One region of the Paenibacillus sp. GCM10027628 genome, then DNA from elsewhere that is predicted to be linked to it. Evidence: riboswitches for the same ligand, from Rfam matches in the RefSeq annotation. Region 1 holds a riboswitch; the other holds the start of a gene.

Region 1 (10,930 bases):
TTTCCAAATCAATATCATAGTAGAATCCGTCTTCGATCACGGGACCGATACCCAGTTTCACTGCTTTCTCGCCATAAATACGCTTGATCGCTTGAGCCATTAAGTGCGCTGTGCTATGGCGATACATTTCAAGACCCGCTTCACTATCCAAGGTCAAGATTTCGACGTCTGCATCCTGCTCCAGAGCGAAAGACAGATCGACGGATTTGCCATTCACTTTGCCACCAACCGCATTTTTCTTCAGACCGGATGAAATCGACTCCGCTACTTGCTCAATTGTCGTCCCAACCGCGTACTCTCTGATAGCTCCATCCGGTAATTTTACTTGTACAACCATGTTGTTATCCTCCTAAATTTACCTCACAATGTAACGTGATTTGATATTGAACGCAAAAAAGCACACTGCATCCCAAAAGGGACGAGTGCGCTCAGCTCGTGGTTCCACCCTAGTTCGACTCGCCGCATATCCATCCAAAGAATGAAGCGAATCCTCATCAGCATTCGGTAACGGGAATGATTCCGGTGTTGTATACTATTAACCTGATCGTAGGCTAAATTCCACAACACGGCTACAAAGGGGTAAACTTACGGTGTCACGGAAGGAGATTTCAGCCGCGTCTCCTCTCTCTGGGCAGTTCATTTCCGAAAGTTCATGTCTTTGATCTTAACGCCTTCGAACATTATTATAATTGGCTCCACACACAAGGTCAAGGGGATAGTTGATCCTGCTTTTTACCTTCACCCAAATACGTATCGCAGGTGCGGCAGTACGAGCAGACCGTTGTCCGATCTTCAAATATTTGCCGAATTGTTTTAATAATCGTCATTTCAGGATCTCTTGTGTGAATATAAATGTTCGCCGGTGACACGGTAATGAGCGTACTAACGATCATATCCTCGAAATTAATGTCTTTCTCAATAACTTCCAGCTTAAAAGTCGCATCAAATTCATTGGCATCAATGGGTTCCAGCTTGTCATTCAAAATGACAAATTCGTGCCCCCCCTTGTGAATCAGGTGGGCTACTGGAATCTTAGCCTCTTGGATATAAACAAAGTATTGTAAGAGTGATATGAACTCTTGGTATTGACGATCCATCATATATTCATCAATTGCATATTCGGCAATTTCTCTAAGTTCTTCCACATAATCTTGCAAACGGAATTTTAAAAAACCGTCCAAAACAAGTTCTGAATGCTCTTCGAAGTATTCGATTAAGGGCTGAACAACCAGCTGTTTTCTGCGAATCCTTCCCTCTTCTAAACGCGATACGGAAGATTCCTCAGACTCAATTTCTCCGTACAAAAATTGCTTACAATAGCCCTCAATTAACTCCAAATCTTCCTTGGCCTCGTATTTAAATTCCTTCACAATCAATTGACGAAGGATTTGTGACTCTTTCTCCGCCATAATATGCTCAGCGAGTACACCGGCAAGACCTCCCATGATTTTTTTACGCAAAGAAGACGATGCATCCTGACCATGGCTCATCCCTACACCACGAATATGTGCGTAATTATCATGCAAATCACAGTGAACAGTCAGACCGTCTTGTACGCTATGTAAACGCCGAAGCTCATGCTCAATTTGAGCATGAAGCGAACGAACATATGACTCATTGACGCTCATCACAGTAACTGTAAACCATTCCATGGGCTCACTCCTTTCCGCTGTAAGTGCATCCTCTTAAAAGTATATGGTCGATCGGAATCATATATACAAACAACAATTTGCCATTTCCTTTTTCACATTCTGTCGATTCTTTAAGGAAAGTTATTCCAATCCTTGCAATATTCATGTTATGATGTATACGACAATAGTTCTTTAGTAGGATATGGTGGAGTGAGTATACATGTATACCCGTGCATATAATCCAGACAAATCAAACTGGAACCGCAAACTGCTTCACATTTATTGGGGACTTGTCCTCATTCAAATTCCCGTGGAATTATACTACTTCCTTCGAGGGGACAACCAAGACCAAGCCATCGCCTATCAAATCTTCATTTCCACGCTTATCATGATCATCATCATGGTTGCAATGGAAACGGCATACCGGCTGGCCCGACATCAATTAGATTATTTCATTATAACCGGCGGTTCCGCACTGACCTTTACCATCATTTACTTCAACTACGATGTGAGAATGGCTCCGCTCCATGTGTTGATCCCCATTTTAGTATCGATCTTTTATTTTCAACGAGCCAAATTTTTAATTTCAGTCGTGCTTTCTTTACTTTCTTTAACAATCGTTTTTACCCTCTCAGACTTACTCGCAGCCATTCCTATACTAGGATTAGCCACTCTCATCGCTTTCGGGATTATGAAGAGAGGCGTTGAAATTTTAACGAACCTGCATACCACGACCGAACTCAAACAAGAGCTTATGATTAAAAATATCATTATGGATAAGCTATCGAAGACAGATGCGCTGACAGACCTCTACAACCATATTACTTTTCATGAGTATCTCGAAAAATTAATTGAACAGAGCGAATACGGGCACTTATGCATTCATGTTGCCGTCCTTGATATCGATAACTTCAAAAAAGTGAACGACACTTATGGACATCGGGCTGGAGATGCCGTGTTGACCCGTGTAAGCGGGGTTTTGAAAGAGCACGTCGGGCTCAACGATTTTGCTGCAAGATATGGTGGCGAGGAATTTGCGGTCATCTTCACGGAAAAGAGCACAGAGGAAGTACATGAGATTGTGGAGCGGATTCGCTGGCATGTTTCTCAGAACAAATACGACGAGCTAAACGGTCAAGCGGTGACCATCTCCATCGGCCTTTGCGAGTATCAGAAAGGCATGGGCAAGGAGCAGCTCTTCTGCGGAGCCGATCAAGCGCTCTATACCGCCAAGAAGTCAGGCAAAAACAAAACAGTCATCCATATGTTTCCGCTGCAAGAAGCAAAATGAAAAACGCTCTTCTCTCCATTCATATTGAATGTGGAGTAGAGCGTTTCATTTTAGACTATTTTAGTTCTGCATCACAAAATCCCGATCCACTTTGACATTCTCATCGTCAAATACACGCAGGATTTCATACTTCGTATTGCGCTGCGCAGGGATTTTACCAGCTTGGCGGATAATGTCCAGCGTCGAGCTGACGTTAACCTTGTGCGTCGTGCCCGCGGCGGAGACCACGTTTTCCTCGATCATCGTGCTGCCGAAATCGTTGCAGCCGTAGCTGAGCGTGAGTTTACCGACTTCAGGTCCCATCGTCACCCAAGACGACTGGAAGTTCGGTACATTATCGAGCATGATGCGGCTGATCGCCAGCGTTTTTAAATATTCCTCAGGCGTCACTTTTTCCGCTTTCATGTTCGTATTGTCCGGTTGGAATGTCCAAGGAATGAAGGCAAGGAAACCAGGCGTGTTCAGCTTTTGAAGCAGAACGTCATCTTGTGCGTCACGAATGCGCAGCATGTGGAGCGCACGTTCTTCCATCGATTCGCCGAAGCCGATAACCATCGTGCCCGTTGTATGCATGCCCAGTTTGTGCGCAGTCTGCATAACGTCCATCCAATCGCGCCACGAACCTTTCAGCTTGCTGATTTTGCGTCTGGTGCGATCATCCAAAATTTCGGCGCCGCCGCCAGGTAGGGAATCCAATCCTGCTTCATGCAATTGGCGTACGACTTCTTCCAATGACAGACCGTCTGAAACATCCTTCATTTTCATAATTTCAGCCGGGGAAAACGAGTGCATCGTTATGTTGAAACGTTTTTTAATTTCACGCAAAAGATTCGTGTAATAGCTGAATGGCAAGTTCGGATTCGTACCGCCTTGCATCAGAATCTCTGTGCCGTTGACATCAAGCGTTTCCTGGATTTTTTGGAAAATCGTTTCATCCGGAAGCACATAGCCTTCGACCGAACCGGGAGCGCGATAAAAGGCACAAAATCTACAGTACACATCGCAGATATTCGTATAGTTAATGTTTCGACCAATCACGAACGTAGTAATGGGATCCGGATGCCATTTTTTCATAATTTGATTGGCTGTATCGCCAATTTTTTCTATTTGATCGGATTCGAACAGTGTGATGCATTCCTCCACATCAATACGTCCGCCCGAAAGTGATTTATGCAAGATGCGATCAATCGGTTTCACGACTACTCACTCCTTTTTATTATTGTGGTTCACGGGGGCTCCCCCAAAAGTAACAGGAATAGGCTTCGAAGGATTTCTTCACTTTTGGGGAACTTTGCTTGTATCCATCTATGGTACCATATTCACCGTGCACCGTCACGGCAATTCCCAGTTTTTTGCGCCGTTCAGCGGGCAATATTCACGAAAACGGCAAAAAAGCAGCTTAACGCTGCTTTTGTAAATCTTGCTGTTTGCTTAATCATAAGCTAAAAGGTACATATATGAACGGCTCTAGCAATTAACTTCCATTAGCTTCTAAGCGCTTGTTCCAAATCTTCAATGATGTCTTCAATATCCTCAAGGCCGACCGAGTAACGGACGAGACCGTCGGTGATGCCCCGCTGCAAGCGCACCTCTTTCGGCATCGCCGCATGAGACATCATGGCCGGATAGGATAAAATGCTCTCAACCGCACCTAAGCTCACGGCGACCAATGGAATACGTACTTTGCTCAAGAGCTTCTTTGCTTTCTCACCCGATCCTACATCGAAGGAAACAACCGCGCCATACCCCAGAGATTGTTTCTCGTGAACATCTCTTCGCGGATGGTTTGGCAGCCCAGGATAATATACATAATCGATATCAGGCTGCTCGGACAGCCACTGCGCTAATCGGCGAGCGCTTGTCTCCGACGCTTCCATACGTGCTTTCAACGTCTTCATGCCGCGAATGAGCAGCCATGAATCCTGAATGCCGAGCACATTGCCCATGCCGTTCTGAATTTGCTTCATCCGGCGTCCCAGACTGGAATTGGCGGTTACGGCCAAGCCGGCAAGAACGTCGCTGTGACCTCCAAGGAATTTCGTTGCGCTATGGAGTACGATATCAACGCCTAGCTCAATCGGACGCTGATGATATGGTGTCATGAAGGTATTATCCAGCATCGTAAGCAGGTCATGCTCTTTGGCCCATGCCGTAATTTCAGCGATGTCCGTAATTTTGAGTGTCGGGTTGGATGGGGTCTCCATGAACACAGCTTTGGTATTGGGAAGCAGCGCCGCTTTTACTTGTTCGATATCGGTCATATCGACAAACGTGGATTCAACGCCCATCCGGTTCATGATTGTTGTCAACAATCGATACGTGCCGCCATACACATCCTCTGTGCAAATTACATGATCTCCCTGTGAAAGCAGCATGAGCGCGGACGAAATCGCTGCCATACCGGAAGCAAATGCGAAACCGCGGTGACCGCCTTCCAACAAAGCGATGTAGTCTTCCAGCGCTTGGCGCGTTGGGTTGCCGGAGCGTGTGTAGTCATACTCAGGCGAAACCTCCAAATCTGCTTGATGGAATGTTGAAGCCTGATACAACGGCACGCTGGATGCGCCGGTCGCCTCATCAATCTCGGCGCCGAAATGAATAAGCTTCGTGGCAAACTTGCCGTGCGGCTTGCGTTTATCTTCATTGGAAGTGCTCATTTAGAGAGCACCTCCTTCAAGTTCAGCTTGCGCTTGATTGAAAGCATTCGTCAGGTCGGCGATCAGATCGTCAACGTGCTCGATGCCGACGGAGAAGCGCAGCAGGCGATCGTCAACGCCTACTTTTTGGCGAATTTCGAGCGGAATATCCGCGTGAGTTTGCACAGCCGGATAGGTCATCAAGGATTCGACGCCTCCAAGACTCTCTGCAAATGCGATCAGCTGAATATGGCGGAGAATCGGTTCAATCAGTCTGGCATCCTTCACTTTGAAGGAGAAGATGCCGGTGTTGCCGCTCGATTGTTTGTTCTGAACGGCATAGCCAGGGTGGCTCTCTAGCGCCGGGTAGAACACTTCATCGACAAGCGGATGCGCAAGCAAAAACTTGGCGATGGCGGTTGCATTATACTCGTGACGCTCCATGCGGAGTGCCAGTGTCTTCATTCCTCTCATAAGCAGCCAGCTATCCTGCGGCCCTAACACAGCTCCAATGGAGTTATGAAGGAACGCCATCTGCTCGGAAAGCTCTTTGCCTTTGGTCACGATAAGGCCGGCAAGCACGTCATTATGTCCACCAAGGTACTTAGTGGCGCTATGTATGACGATATCGGCGCCAAGCTCGATCGGGCGCTGCAAGAACGGCGTCAACAACGTATTGTCGACGATCGATACGATGCCCTTTTTTCTGGCCCATGTACAGACAAGCTCGATGTCCGTAATCATCATGAGCGGATTCGTCGGAGTCTCTATGACGAGCCCTTTGGTATTCGGCTGATACGCAGCCTCGAGACCGTCCAGATCATTTGTGTCCACATACGTTGCCGTCACGCCGAAACGAGACATAATTTTCTCCAGCAAGCGGTATGTCCCGCCATAAAGATCCAAGGAAACGATCAAATGATCACCTTGGCTAAAGTAAGCAAAAATCGTTTGCAAAGCCGCCATACCCGAAGAGCAGGCAAAGCCTGCATCTCCCGATTCAAGCTGCGCAATGGCATTCTCAAGTACCGTGCGGGTCGGACTTTTGGTACGGGCATAATCAAATCCTGTGCTTTCTCCAAGCTTCGGATGGCGGAAGGCGGTTGCTTGATAAACCGGGAAGCTGACAGCTCCGGTAACAGGTTCATTTTGAGATCCGATTTGGGCGAGACGACTTTCGATTTTCATTAAAGAGAGCTCCTCCTTCATGGGTTACAGGTTCATTTTTACAATTGTGCACTGGCCAGACTTTTGTTCACAGCGCTTAGATCAAACGGCGTTTCTTGATATACGTAGTAGTTCAGCCAGTTCGAAAACAGCAAGTTCGCATGTGCTCTCCAAGTGTTATAAGGCTGTCTGCTTGGGTCATCGTTCGGGTAATAATTTTTGGGAATGGCGATTTCAAGCCCTTTATTCACGTCGCGATCGTATTCCCATTTCAGCGAACATGCATCGTACTCGGAATGACCGGTAACGAAAATATGCTTGCCATCGCGAGTCGCTGCGATATAAACGCCCGCTTCTTCCGATTCGGATAAAATCTCCAGCTCCGGACATCGCTCGATATCTTCACGGCGAACTTCCGTATGACGGGATTGCGGCACAAAGAATACTTCATCAAAGCCGCGCAGCAGTTTTGTATTCGGAATGCCCACCGTGTGAGGGAAAACACCGAACATTTTGTTGTCGAGCGCATACTTCGGTACGCCGAAATGATGATACAATCCGGCTTGAGCAGCCCAGCAAATGTGCAGGGTGGAAGTGACATTCTCTTTACTCCAATTGAGAATCTGCGTCAATTCTTCCCAGTAATTCACATCTTCAAACTCCATTTGTTCAACCGGCGCGCCTGTGATGATCATGCCATCCAGCTTCTCGTCTTTAATATCTTCAAATGTTTTATAGAACAATTCCAGGTGCTCTGCGGAAGTGTTTTTGGAAGTATGAGTTTTAGGATGAAGCAGCACGAATTCCACCTGCAGCGGGGTATTCCCGATTAAGCGAAGCAATTGCGTCTCCGTTGTCTCTTTGGTCGGCATCAAGTTCAATAAAGCAATTCGAAGCGGACGAATATCCTGATGATACGCAACAGATTCATCCATCGTGAAAATATTCTCTTGGTTTAAAATTTCTTTGGCTGGCAGGTTGTCTGGAATCTTGATCGGCATCCTGTTCACTCCTTTTGTCACAATTTGGATGTTGGTAAAAGCAAAAATGACCTTCTCCGGAATCAGAGAAAGGTCATAGAAATTCAAATGTCATGTCCTCGCTCTTATCTCCCAGATTCGCTTATTACAGCGTTTCCGCAAGAATTAGCACCGTGCATTCCTTTGTTTCCAAAGGTTTGTCGGTTGCCGGGTATCATCGGGCCAGTCCCTCCACCTACTCTTGATAAGAAAGTCAAACATATTCAGTTGTTATTAATAATACTATAAAATGCACCGTTGTCAAGGATTTTGGTGCTCACGAATTGTTTAGTTGTTATTAATGATTATTACTAGTATTTAGGCGTTTTATAATGCTCCCGTGACCAATATGTGACCACTTTTCAGGAGGGTGAAGCTATTGACAAGAAACACACATTTTGGTGGTCAAGTCAATCGTAATAGGCAGACATTCATATTCAAACTCAAACGTAACGAGGCACTTCACAGAGCCAATTTATGAGGAGCGTGCATTTAATTTATGGAAAAACAACTAGTGAATTAGTTAAGTCAATTATTAATGACAAGGTTAAAATTAGCTCAGATGCTTGCTTATTTAATTGGTGCATATGACGGTGATGAAAAATTCGATCAAAAAAATCGTCAAGCTTTTGATCATGCGTCTAGCTTGAATGCATAAAGAAAAAAGCTTAGAGAATGATACGCTCTAAGCTTTTTCCAGGTATTTGCTTTGTTTTGATTTCGAAATTCTCAGCGCTCCACCGATCTTAATTGCCCCAAAGCTAGGATCATTCATGAGCCTGTATGTCGCCGCCCTTCCTAGCCTTAAGATGTTCTGGGCATCTTTAACATCGAGGAGCGGAGGATACTCCTTTAATAATTCCGTTGTGTCCATTAAACATACCTCCCGTGATCAATTGTTACTATCTATGTTCAAGCCAATTTGCCCAATTACTCTTTTGAGTGCCTATTTGCTCAAACACCACTTCCATTACTTTCTATACAACCCTGTCATCCAGCTCGAGCACTTTAATCTGTCGAGATGTTGTATCTGTTCTTCATTCTGCTTCCAGGAATTCACTCCTTATTATCCTTAATATGCATTTTATTCTTGGCGTAGCTTTACTGCCTCATTGAGAAAATGATTCTTCTGCTCCACCAATGCCTCGACCCTCAAGATTAATGCATCTTCTTTGGAAAGCTATTTACGACGGTATAACTGTAAACATTGATGGACAACAGGTTCAGTCAATGCCAATTGCTCAATATCCGCAAATCCCATATGAACACCGCACCGCCTATTCAATGTGATATCTTACTCGGAATGAAGAACTGTCTACCAAGCACCCGGACAGCCCGCAGATATTCTTTCTTCACGTTCTCCATGACGTTTTTATAAAGGCTGCTGATCGTTCTTGCCAGCTTTTGTGTATAGTTGTTACGAATCGAGTTAGGTTTGAGCTTCAGAAAGACATACTCCGGTTTGATGATGCGGATAACGTCAGTGAGCTTAATAGATTTCATTGGCGCCCCTCCTTCGTTATCTGGTATTTTACGTACGTCGTACCTATATCGACAAGTGACGTACAAACTTTCAAGCCGATCACATACGGTCCAATTTTTATAAGAAGTGCGGCGGCTGCAGCCAATCCGGTCATCCCCCCTCCATTCGAAGTCAAATCTAACATCGAATATCTTAAGCAACCATTAAGGTCATTTTTACCTGTTTTTAAGGTTCCCTTCATTGTTCCTTCAAAATGTTTAATTACTATAAGGCTAAAATCCCGCCTGATGAGTAGAATAGATCAGTCTTGAATGGAGAAAGGTAAAAATGAAAATTTTGGGCAGAAATGAACTTTGTTATTGTGGTAGTGGAAAGAAATTCAAGCGATGTCACGGTCTGCAGACTAAATACTTGCAAGATGTTATTAGTGAAATTTATTTCCATCACCCCCAGCGTGAAGTGATTGAACGTACTTTTTTGGAAGCCCAAGCTGATTTTAATGAGCGCCCTCTTGCGGGTGCATGCCATCTATTATCAAGTGTTATGGGTGTACTTTTTGCCGAGCAGGGTATTTCGTCAGATTTAAAAATTGGCGTTGTGAGACGTAAGTCTGATGATCAGGTTTTTACTCATTCATGGGTCGAGATTGAGAATCGCATTTTCGATGTCGCCATTCAACATATTTTGAACGGAGAGCAAAGTTCACCTGTGTTTGCTGGCTTCGATATTTCAAGTATTCTACCTGCACCATATACCTATGGAATAAATTGCGAACTAGATATGGTAGGACGCGATGTGTATGAGACTCCGTTTGGCGAGTATATGGATCAATGCCCTTTTTACGAAGACGGTGGGTGGTCGATAGTTCAACGAATTGCCACCAAACTCGGAATCACCACAACAATCCAGGAGTTTCGTTCGAAATACAAAATTATGAAACGAGTACATCAATACGACTTTGTTTCCCCAATCACCCCAATAAATATTTGATTAACACGTACGCCACCGTCAGAATCCTTGCCCACCGCGCGCATTTTTCCCAGCCGGCCACATGAAGGATGATGCACAACCCCGCACCGATCAGAGCGATGCAGTAGGAAAGATCAATCAGCAGGTCACCTACGCCTTTTATATAACCCATCGCGGTATCGTACGCAACGGACCGCGCATGATCCTGAACAGAATCGGTCGCCTGGTAATGGTTCACGCGCTCCTATTAACTTTAGTTAACTGTGAAACCGATTAATATCTGATATGATACCTACAAAACACTTTTCAGGAAGATTAACCTATGTCTGAAAATCAAAAACCAGCTGAGCAGGAAGTAAGATTGAATTGAATGACCTCACTCAAGAATTATCCAAAGAAGAAATGAAAAATGTTCAAGGTGGGATTAAGGTGAGAGAATTAAACGCCGCACAAGCTAAGGAAGAGGGAAACCTCTTTTTTTATTGATCGCCATCATTTGAACTTTGAACCGAAAGTAAGGATGAACTCTAACTTAATATTCAGAATAGCCCACTGAAAACTCCCCTGAATGGGGGATTGCAATCAATCACTATTCCGATAGAATTACAACTAACTAGCTTAGGATACATATCGTATGAAAGTCCATCGAACGACCACTAATTAAATGTAGGAGGGGAAATAGTTGAGTACATCGGATGAATTAAAATTCGTTGTAAAGCTTTCTAATGGGAAAG
Region 2 (10,930 bases), on a different contig from region 1:
TCGGCACATGGCACGATATTAGATCTATTGGCGAACGGTTTGATATATTGGTCGATGTGATGGTCAATCATATTTCGAGGCAGTCCGAATATTTCCGGGATTTTCTTAGAAAAGGGCGCCAATCGGCGTACGCCGATTTCTTTTTGACTTTGGATAAAATATGGGCGGATGGGAAGCCGGTTCAAGAAGATATGGACAACATGTTTCTTCGCAGACCCGTCCCCTATTCTACTTTTATCATTGAAGAAACCGGTGAGGAAGAGAAGGTATGGACGACGTTCGGCAAGCAGGATCCATCCGAACAGATTGATCTGGATGTCCGGTCGTATGCTGTAAAGCAGTTGTTAATCGAAATTTTTAACAATTTCAAGCAGCAGAATGTCAAGATCGTTCGCTTGGATGCAGTCGGGTACATCGTCAAGAAGCTGGGAACAAGCTGCTTTTTTGTCGAGCCAGACATCTACGAATTCCTCGATTGGATGATGGCAGTTGCGAAATCCCTGGACATCGAATTGCTGCCTGAGGTTCACGCTCATTACAGCATTCAGTACAAGCTTGCCGAACATGGCTGCTGGATTTATGATTTTATACTGCCATATACGGTGCTTGAAACTTTGATCAATAAATCTAGCGAGCGTCTCTATGATTATTTGAAGACTCGACCCGAGAAGCAGTTTACGATGCTGGATTGTCATGATGGTATACCTGTTAAGCCTGACATGGACGATTTGATCGATACGAAAGAAGCCAGAAAATTGGTAGATCTGTGCGTAGAAAGAGGCTCGAACCTCAGTCTTATCGTATCGGATAAACATAAGGCTGCAGACGGCTTTGACGTTCATCAAATTCGATGCTCCTATTATTCTGTGCTGGATTGTAATGACGACGCCTATTTAGCGGCAAGAGCGATTCAATTCTTCGTCCCGGGAATCCCGCAAGTGTACTATGTCGGCCTTCTGGCAGGCGAGAATGATCTGGAGAATGTGAAGAAGACCGGGGAAGGGCGGGAGATCAACCGGCATAATTTCAGTCTTGAGGAAATCGAACAATCGCTGGAGAAGGAAGTTGTCCAAAGATTGATTAAGCTTATTCGATTCAGAAATGAATATGATGCTTTTAACGGCGAATTTGCCGTGATTCCTTCAGGGAAAGATGAAGTTCGGCTGGAATGGCGCAAAGACCAAAACGAGTGTCGCCTAATTATTGATTTGCAAACCTACAAGACATTAATTGAATATATCGGACAGAACGGCGAATTAGCTCGACTTGCTGTATAGTTCAAATGTGAAGAAACGCGGCATAATGTTCTTTTGCCGGGAAATCGTAATATATGGCAGAAGCCCCATCCACATGATTCGTGGATGGGGCTTCTGCCTGAAGTATATTTTTTCCATTAAAATGAAACGTACGCCTGCGTATGTTCGAATAAATATGATTGATCCCAATAGCATCTTTGATCCTTATTGTCTTTTAATGTCGGTTCAATATCTCCAAGTAGATCCATGAATGCCGACTCAATTAATTCTAATCTTACGGGTCCCCATGCCTCTTGCTTTAGTTGAGCGTAGTTCATACTTTCCATCAAGGTCAGACCTTTCATTCGCTGAAAAGTAGCAACCCACATAGTCAAATCGCAATTTAGGCTTTTACAAGGGACCGCAAACTCCCTTATGCCAACTGCTCCTGTACTTGTGGAGATAGCAATTAGCCCGCAGATATCAGTTTTGTCGCCAAGTTGCAGCTTTTCTGTAAAATCACTGTCAAATCGAAAACATTCTATTCGGGTAATCCTGCACTGCTGTAAAGTTTTAAGACCACTCGCCGAACTTTTTAAACTTAGCAATGCAATACGAAGTGGATGAATTTCCCGGTGATACTTAAGAGTTTCATCCTTCGTCAAATTGTCAGGAATCGTAATCGGCATCTTGTCCCTCCTTTAAAAAATGGTTCATGAAAGCAAAAAAGACCTTTTCTGGAATCAGAGAAAGGTCATAGAATAAAAAGTCATATCCTCACTCTTATCTCCCAGATTCGCTTTATAACAGCGTTTCCGCAAGAATTAGCACCGTGCATTCCTTTGATTAACAAAGGTTTGTCGGTTGCCGGGTTTCATCGGGCCAGTCCCTCCACCTACTCTTGATAAGAAAATTCAACGTATTTAATTATGTCTATAATACTATAAAGCACTCTGTTGTCAAGGCATTTCATCTGGTTAAGTTCCTGTGGTTGATTCTTTATGGTAGCATGTCAAGAAATTTATACACATGGTAATCATAGAGTTTCTATTCAGCAGGAGCTCTTAATGAGGATCGGTCGACATCATTTTCAAGCGTGTTCTCTATTGCAAAGAGAACGCGCTTTTTTTACAAGGTGTGTTTTTATGGGATCTTTTTATTTAGCGTAATTTTTCCTGAAATGCCCCGGCGTTTCCCCCGTTATTTTCTTAAATGCGTTTGAGAAATGAGGGGCGTCGGTAAAGCCGCAAAATTGTGAGATATCTTCCATGGTATAATCCCCTAGTTTGAGTAGTTCTTGGGCATGCTGTATGCGCAAATGTAAAAAATATTGATGGGGAGAAACGCCGAATTTTTCTTTGAATAGCGTAGAAAACCTTGAAGGAGAGAGGCGTGCTCTCTTAGCCATATCATCAAGCGATAACGATTCCGAAAGATGGTTAAAAAAGTAGGAAGTGATCCAGTTCAAAGATTGCGGCTTGTACGATTTATCTTGTTGCTTTTGATCACTAAATTCTTTCAATAAACCTATGATCAATTCCTCCAACAAATGATTGGCTTCCATTTGGCTGATCACATCCCCATTTTGCCAAAGTCCAACCATTTTTAACAAAGACTCTTTGTAAACGGAGCGATGAGTAAGCTTGAATTTGGCAGGGATCGAAATGTTCATAAAGTCGTTCAGTCGAGGCTGTAAAAGATGTTGGAATTCACTTAGATCAATCTGTCCTGGCTTGGTTGGAAAGCTTTGTTCACGTGCCGGATTATAGAAAAGATCAAAATGTGCAAATGGCGTAATTGTTCCTGTGATTCCCTTTAATGAACACAGTTCACCAGGTTGAATAAGACAAAATTCCCCTTCCTGAAATTCATATAAACTATCGTCTATCTCGATTTGACAGCTTCCTTCCTGAATGTAGATGAGTAAATAATCCAGAAGTTTCCGAGTGGGTGCTGTCCATCCTGGCTGTCTTACCGCATAGTCGGATTCTCGTATATAGGGGACGAAGGGATGCTCTTTAATGGCTTCAAGAAAAGATTGATTCAAGGGAACATCTCCTTTTCGCACTCAGGAATATAGTAAGATTTTACAAGAAAACAATAGGGTTTCACAATGCTTTTTTAAGATGGGTATTATATATTTAAGACAATTCTTAAAGAAATGAAAGGGAGGATATCGGATGGTAAGAGTAAATAACAACAATTTAGGGTTGATCCCGCTTGCAGGCGTTTGCAGTTATGAAGACGCTTGCAAAGTTGGGTATGACATCGATCATAACGTGAATTTACTGAGAAGATATTTGTTTTCAGAATCTCAGTTGAATCAAATTTTTGCCGCACATATCGCTGATGTACCCGAGTGGGAAGTAAAAGGCGCTTTTGGCCTTCATTTGTGGCTGGACGCCGAACATAGTGCTGCATTAAGGAAAAGGGTAACGGAGATGAGGGAACCGCCTTTGCACTTGGATAAAGTGCCTGATCCACAGATAGAAGCGTTTTTTAATGAGGTTATACGCGCAGAGTCAACCTTGGAGCTTCTGGTAGGCATTTATAGGGTGGCAAAGCCGGAATTGATCCGTTCGCTGAAGAAACATTTATCGGAAACGAACCCATTGGTCGATCATCCGACTTGCCGAGTACTGAAGTTGATTTTAGTGGAAGAGGAAGAAATGATTTCATGGGGAGAGGCTGCTGTGCAAGCGCTTATCCGTTCGGATGAAGATCAGCATGCCGCTATGAAGTGGCAAAAGCATCTGGAATCTTTTCTGTTCGCCGCAGGCGGTATTTCAGGAGACTTGGTTAAGCCTGAAGATTGGCAATTTGCGGTGCCTCGTGCAAACGGTCAACCTTTTGAAATGAAAGTAGAGCCTCGGCGCGACGCAAGATTCTTGGATACCTATAATTCATCAGCTAAAATTGACAAGATCTATTCAGATGAAAGCTACCCTGCGGACGAAAGAACGTATGCGCTCCTCTATAAACGTTTACGTGAGATGGACGTACCTGAGTGGATGGGTCCTATCATTTATAAAACGAATGACAAGCCGTGGGAGTACTATCAGGACTTGAGCCGACAGCTATGGGACGAAGTTCGTCATGCGATGATGGGCGAGGTTGGTCTGTACCAGGATGGCGTTGAGTTCTACAAATATCCGGTGGAGTATTTAACCAGCATGTCGCTCAACACCAAGTTTTCACCGCTCGATGCGCACCTTGTGCTGTGGTACATCGAACAAAGCTTGATGCCCAAAGATAAAGGTAAACATTTTGAATGGGAAGTTGCTAAATTATCGGATAATGCGCTGGCCAAAACGTTTCAAGATTATGATTGGGCCGACGAGGTCTTGCATGCGCAAATCGGCAGAAAATGGCTGGTCCCTCAATTCAATAATATGGAAGAACTTAAACAACAAGCGGAGAGCATTATGAAACAAAATATGGCGGAGAAGATTAGGCTGAGTGCGCAATCGGATCAAAAAGAATGGTGGCATGAATTCCTCACTGAAATTCGTGCAGGAAAAGAAAGGACTCGCGGGGGGTGTCTGCATAAAGAATCTGACGGATAAAGATATGATTTTCACACATCTAGTTGTAGATGTCCCTAAAGTGCAAATAATTGTCTTCTTATTTCAAAGACACTGAGTCCCTATAAGTTTATCATTTAAGAAAAGATTCTGATGATTCGAAGTTTGAGAATGATCTCTACTACTCATTTGGAGGGAAAGAAAATGGCGGTAACGGTTGGCAGCGGCACTCATGTATATGAAGTTGCGGAAGGTTGGGTGAAGCTTCCTGAAAGCATTCAGTTCGGCTACACACACGGAATCGTGACTGATTCCGAGGATAACATCTACGTATTCCATACCAACGCTCCAGCGGTGGTGAAGCTCGATAGGGATGGTAACTATCTCTCCTCCTGGGGGGAAGAGTTCGCGGGCGGGGCTCACGGGTTCCTCTTGCACGCTGAAGGCGGGACGGAATATCTGTACCTTACGGACGTCAACCGAGGATTGATGGTGAAAACAACGCTGGAAGGCGAGTCGTTATTGACACTCGGAACGCCGGATCTACCTGGTGTATACGACGTGGATCACAAGTTCGCTCCGACGGACGTTGCTGTTGCACCGAACGGCGACATTTACGTGACGGACGGTTATGGCCAGAACTGGATTCACCAATATAACGCGCAAGGCGAACGTATTCGCTCCTGGGGCGGGACGGGTTCGGAAGCCGGCAAGCTAAGCTGCCCGCACGGCATCTCCATCGACCAACGGCACGACGAGCCGGAAGTATACGTGGCCGACCGGAGCAACAATCGGATCCAAGTGTTCACGCTAGAGGGCGAGCATAAGCGCTTTGTCGACGAGAACATGGATATGCCGTGCAGTTTCTACTATTACAACGATGAGGTATACTTCCCGGATCTACATAGCCGGATTTCGATATTCGACCGCAACGACAAGCTGATCACGCACCTTGGCGAAGATCAGCAGGCGTACAAGCAGCAAGGCTGGCCGAACTTGCCGCTGGATTACTTTCGCGACAACCGATTCAGCTCCCCGCACGGTGTCTGCGTAGATTCCCACGGTAACGTGCTCATCGCCGAATGGACCCAATACGGTCGCGTCACCAAATTGATCCGCAAACGATAGGAACTTCCAAGAAAGAATTTGCGGATGTAAGGCATTGGATCACAGCTGCAGACAAACTGGTCATACAACATCATAGAAGATATTCTGATTATTTCAAGAACCTGACCATCGGTCAGGTTCTTCGTACGACATCTTATTGATTTTTCAGTTATGTTTTTTCAACCTGCTGGTCTGTAATATAAGTTCCGTTGTTAAATGGGACATGCTATAAATGTAGAGAAAACCACCAAATAAGGAAAATTTTACAAAAGGTGTGATGCTGACTTGCTTTAATTAAATGCGGTTCGTCCATTCAACATCTTCTCCAAGCTCGTTGATGATTCCGATTTACGGCATCAGTCTCTATATGAATTAAATCGCAGAGGAGAACGTTCATAGCGAGCTGTCGCAGTCGGTTGTTTCCAACGTCCACTTTTACATCAGCTCCTTCGAAGCGGAAATGCAGCGGCTCATGGGCTGGATGTCACAATTCCGGCGAATACGAGGGCTGTTATGCTAATTAGGAAGGCGGATTCACCCAATTCGAGGTTGGCTCGGGAACTTATTCGTTTGATATTCGCCGTTAGCAATTTGGAAACACACCGTGACCTTAAAAATATTTTGAATCTGTCGTAAATCTCATAGCTTGTATCACGCCTAGTCCGGCATATGATAGGGTGTTGAGAGGAGCGAAACGCAGTGCGGATGCAGGTGCTAGCGCGGCCTCCTCTGAAATCAAAGGAGGTGTATTATTGAAACGGGCATTTTTGCTGCTAGCCATTTTGTTGTTAACGCTTGCCTCATCGGTCACTTTTTCCGCGTCTAAAGCTTGGTCAGCAACTACGGTAACCGTGAATCCGACGATTCAATACCAAACATTGGAGGGCTGGGGAACCTCGTTGGCCTGGTTTGCCAATGTTATAGGAGGGGCGCCGGAAGCGGTCCGCAACAACTATGCCGACCTTTTGTTCGACGGCACCACGGGGCTCGGTTTGAATGTCGCTCGCTACAATATAGGAGGCGGGGAGAACCCCCAGTATTTGCCGCCGAATACCACCTACCTACAGTACAGGGCAAGAGTACCTGGTTACGAGCCTTCGGCAGGCACGTTCGATTGGACGGCCGACGCCAACCAGCGTTGGTTTTTGCAAGCGGCCATGTCGAGAGGAGCCAACCAGTTGGAGGCCTTCTCTAACTCACCGCCGTATTGGATGACGAACAGCGGCAGCGTAACGGGTTCTGCAACCGGAAGCGGCGATAATTTGAATCCTGCCTATTACGACGCTTTTGCCGATTATTTGTCGGCCGTTGCGCAGCATTTCCTTGCGTCTTGGGGAGTCACGTTCCGGACCGTCGAACCTGTAAACGAACCGGTCGCGGATTGGTGGAAGTTTACCGTGAATACGCAGGAAGGATCCCATTTTGACCGAAGCTCCCAGAATACGATCATTAAGAAGCTGGGGGCATCGCTGGCAACGAAAGGAGTACCCGCTGCCGTTGCTGCATCCGATGAATTCAACATCGACGATACGTACGCTTCTTTTCTTTCCTATGACAGTACGGCGCTCTCCTATTTGTCCAAAGTAAACACGCATTCCTACGCCGGAACCAACCGGACAGGGGTTCAAACGGCGGCGGACGGAAGAGGTAAAGCGGTATGGATGAGCGAATACGGGGACGATGATGCTACCGGTCTCACGATGTCGCAGCAAATCGTTGACGATATGAAAAATTTGCAGCCGACCGCATGGGTCTACTGGCAGGCCGTTGACCATAACTCCGCGCCGGGATGGGGGATGATTACGACCGATCTGAACAATCCGACGAATTATGCGTATACCGTGAATGAAAAATATTACGTCATGAAAAATTACAGCAAGTTTCTCCGTCCCGGCTACAAGTTCATCTATTTGAACGACAGCCATACGCTTGCAGCCTACGACAAAAGATCGAACACATTAGTCATTGTGACGACCAACGCGACCGGTTCCGATTTGACAACCACGTATGATTTATCGAAATTTTCAAGCATAACCGGAACCGTGACTCCATACCGCACATCAGCGTCGGAAAAATTGGCACAGCTCCCGCCGATCAGCGTCGTCAACCAAAGCTTTACCGGCATAGCAAAAGCGAATTCGGTTACGACCTACGTGGTGGGCGGAGCGAACTACAACCCGGCGGTTAGCGCTACGATCAACGACAATATGACGGGACCCGGGCTCAATCAGGTCAATTACACCGGTACCTGGAGTTACTTTAACACGCAAGCTGGCGCATATATGAACGACAACCATTGGAGCGGGAATGCGGGCGATACGTATACGGTAGCCTTCAACGGTTCTCAGGCGCTGATCTATGCCGCCAAAGATTCGAATGAAGGAATTGCGGCCGTTTCCATCGACAATGGTCCGGAAACCGAAGTCGATCTGTATGCGGCAAGCCGTTCCGACAACCAGTTCGTTTATTCAACCCCTACTTTGCCGAGCAGCGCGCATACGCTTAAGGTCAGAGTCACCGGCAGGAAAAATCCCGCATCTTCATTCACTTATGTACCGGCGGACAGAATCGATATTGTTGCGGGATCGAATACATTCGACCCGAATGCGCGTTATCGCATCATCAGCAGGAACAGCGGCCAAGTCGCCAACGTCAACGGGTCTTCGACAACGCCTGGGGCGCAAATTATCCAGTGGTACGATAATGGCGGCAACAATACGCTTTGGACGCTTTCAAGCGCCAGCGGTGGGTATTACAAACTTATCAACGTCAATAGCGGTCTTGTGTTGGATGTGAACGGCGCATCACTGGCGAATGGGGCGAACGTGATCCAATGGAACGATAACGGCGGTGCCAACCAGCAGTGGAGCATCGTCCCCGTCTCCGGCAATTACTTTAAAATCGTGAACCGCAACAGCGGACTCGACCTGGACGTTAGCGGCGCGTCGATCACCGGAGGAGCGAACGTGATCCAATGGAGTGATAACGGCGGATCCAATCAGATGTGGTCTATCATGAAGGTGCAGTAGATGTTGATATAAACCTTTTTATCGGTAAGCCTTCTTGAAAAATCGTTTCGCCGCACCAACATCACGATAAGTTGAATTCGCTTGACTATCTCTGATGCTCATGTGCTAGAAGACATTAAGTCCTTGATATCTAAGGACTTTTTTTGTTTTGGAAGCGTAGCCTTGCCTAAATGGCAAACTTATGGGTAAAGTGACACAAGTATGCAACTGTCTGGAGAAAATAATATGGAGTGCACAGGGGGCATATCCCCTAAGAATATCGGTATAACAAATTGTAAAGAAAGTGAAAGGGAATGTAAAAAACTCTAAATTGAAAGCACGTTCACCCGGTATCATAATTAACTTAGAAATAGATTCATCACAGCTAATAGAAAAAGGGAGGAAGAAGAAGTTGTTTATGAAGAAATGGTTCGTTCTATTTGTAATGCTATGCATGATTGTAACTATGCGCATTCCGTCACCTGCCAGCGCAGCAGGCACGACATATTATGTGGATTCCGTGAATGGTGATGATGCAAATTCCGGCACCGATACATCGTCTGCGTGGAGATCACTCGCCAAAATCAATGCGACGGTTTTTAATCCGGGTGACACCATTTTGTTTAAAACCGGAGGAATTTGGAATGGTCAGCTATCTCCAAAGGGATCCGGAGTTAACGGCAGTCCAATTGTGATCGATATGTACGGTACAGGCAGCAAGCCTGTTATTAACGGTGGCGGGTTGAACAACACCGGAACGGTCTATCTGGTCAATCAGGAATATTGGGAGATTAACCATCTGGAAGTTACGAATGATGACAACATGAGCGCCAATGATACGGCAGACGTCAGAATGGGCATCTATTATAAGATCGATGCCAATGTATCCGGAAACAACCATGTATTTAGCCACATCTATATTCGAAATTGTTATATCCATGATGTAGACGGGAACGAGAACGGGTCTGCCGCCAGTGCAGGGATCTCCGGAGAAATTGTCGGACCAAACACAGCTTCATCTGCTAGATTCGATGACATCCGGATTGAAAATAACACTTTGACAAAAGTGGACCGGACGGCAATCCAGCCGAATAAGTTGAACATTTTCACTTGTCCCGGTACGGATACTTGCTTCCGGGACGGAGTCCGTAACAATAATCAATGGGGCACGGGTTTCCATGTAGCTTATAATACAATGAGCGATATAGGCGGAGACGGGATTCTCATGCGGGAGACGAAGGATGCGATTGTCGAGCATAACGTGCTATCCAGCTTTGGAACTAGAGCGTTAACGACCACGGCTATTGCCGGGATATGGTTATGGAATGCCAACCATACGATATTCCAGTTCAATGAAGTATACGGGGGGCCTGCTGCCAACCAAGACGGCTGCGCATTCGACTTTGATTATTACGGCATCGATAATGTATACCAGTACAACTATAGTCATGATAATCCGATGGGCGCTGTTTTGCTTATGGGAGCGAATGAAAATGATATATTCCGTTACAACATCAGCCAAAACGATGGCTTGGCTTTCCGCCATTTTGCTTATGATGAGAAGACGTCGGCGTATTTCTACAACAATATCTTTTATTATGATGGCGCTAATCATAAAATTAACGGAGATGATACAACACAATTAGGGTATCATTTTTATAACAATATTTTTTATAACAAGAGCACGACAACACCGACGAAATGGGGAAATGGCAACTGGGATCAGCTGACGTTCAGCCATAACATTTTTTACGAAGCCAGCGGACAACATACACAGCAGGAGCCTTTCGATCCTTATGGAATGACGAATGATCCGAAGTTTGTGAATCCCGGTTCGGGGAGCATTGGTCTTGATACGTTGAACGGATATAAGCTGCAAGCGGACTCTCCAGCAATCGACGCCGGTATCGAAAGTCCGCAAGCTCAAGGAATCAAGGACTTTTATGGAAAGTTGATCAATGCCTCGAAACCCGATATTGGCGTTCAGGAATTGACGGGAACTCCTTCCGCAGCGGTGCGCTTTTATGTACCGCAGCAGCAGATGAGCGCCGTTGCG

What was found. Region 1 has a riboswitch for S-adenosylmethionine ahead of metA (homoserine O-acetyltransferase MetA). Riboswitches for the same ligand answer to the same signal wherever they lie in the genome.
Region 2: another riboswitch for S-adenosylmethionine. It lies ahead of ACFQZT_RS05905 (hypothetical protein); the one in region 1 lies ahead of metA (homoserine O-acetyltransferase MetA).

The regions. Positions count from the first base shown of each region.
Region 1 is NZ_JBHTHA010000037.1:217,415-228,344, reverse strand. Features, by position in the region: gene thrS (threonine--tRNA ligase) at 1-337, opposite strand, end outside; gene ACFQZT_RS25835 (putative sporulation protein YtxC) at 708-1,652, opposite strand; gene ACFQZT_RS25830 (GGDEF domain-containing protein) at 1,852-2,922, shown strand; gene mqnC (cyclic dehypoxanthinyl futalosine synthase) at 2,983-4,119, opposite strand; gene ACFQZT_RS25820 (trans-sulfuration enzyme family protein) at 4,407-5,579, opposite strand; gene ACFQZT_RS25815 (aminotransferase class I/II-fold pyridoxal phosphate-dependent enzyme) at 5,580-6,746, opposite strand; gene metA (homoserine O-acetyltransferase MetA) at 6,785-7,726, opposite strand; SAM riboswitch class I at 7,828-7,956, opposite strand; gene ACFQZT_RS25805 (helix-turn-helix domain-containing protein) at 8,430-8,618, opposite strand; gene ACFQZT_RS25800 (hypothetical protein) at 9,026-9,247, opposite strand; gene ACFQZT_RS25795 (hypothetical protein) at 9,244-9,381, opposite strand; gene ACFQZT_RS25790 (SEC-C metal-binding domain-containing protein) at 9,555-10,217, shown strand; gene ACFQZT_RS25785 (hypothetical protein) at 10,198-10,434, opposite strand; gene ACFQZT_RS25780 (bacteriocin) at 10,563-10,682, shown strand; gene ACFQZT_RS25775 (hypothetical protein) at 10,879-10,930, shown strand, end outside.
Region 2 is NZ_JBHTHA010000002.1:1,144,724-1,155,653, reverse strand. Features, by position in the region: gene gtfA (sucrose phosphorylase) at 1-1,277, shown strand, start outside; gene ACFQZT_RS05905 (hypothetical protein) at 1,394-1,924, opposite strand; SAM riboswitch class I at 2,016-2,146, opposite strand; gene ACFQZT_RS05900 (helix-turn-helix domain-containing protein) at 2,392-3,282, opposite strand; gene ACFQZT_RS05895 (hypothetical protein) at 3,416-4,801, shown strand; gene ACFQZT_RS05890 (NHL repeat-containing protein) at 4,964-5,887, shown strand; gene ACFQZT_RS05885 (glycoside hydrolase) at 6,619-8,895, shown strand; gene ACFQZT_RS05880 (discoidin domain-containing protein) at 9,293-10,930, shown strand, end outside.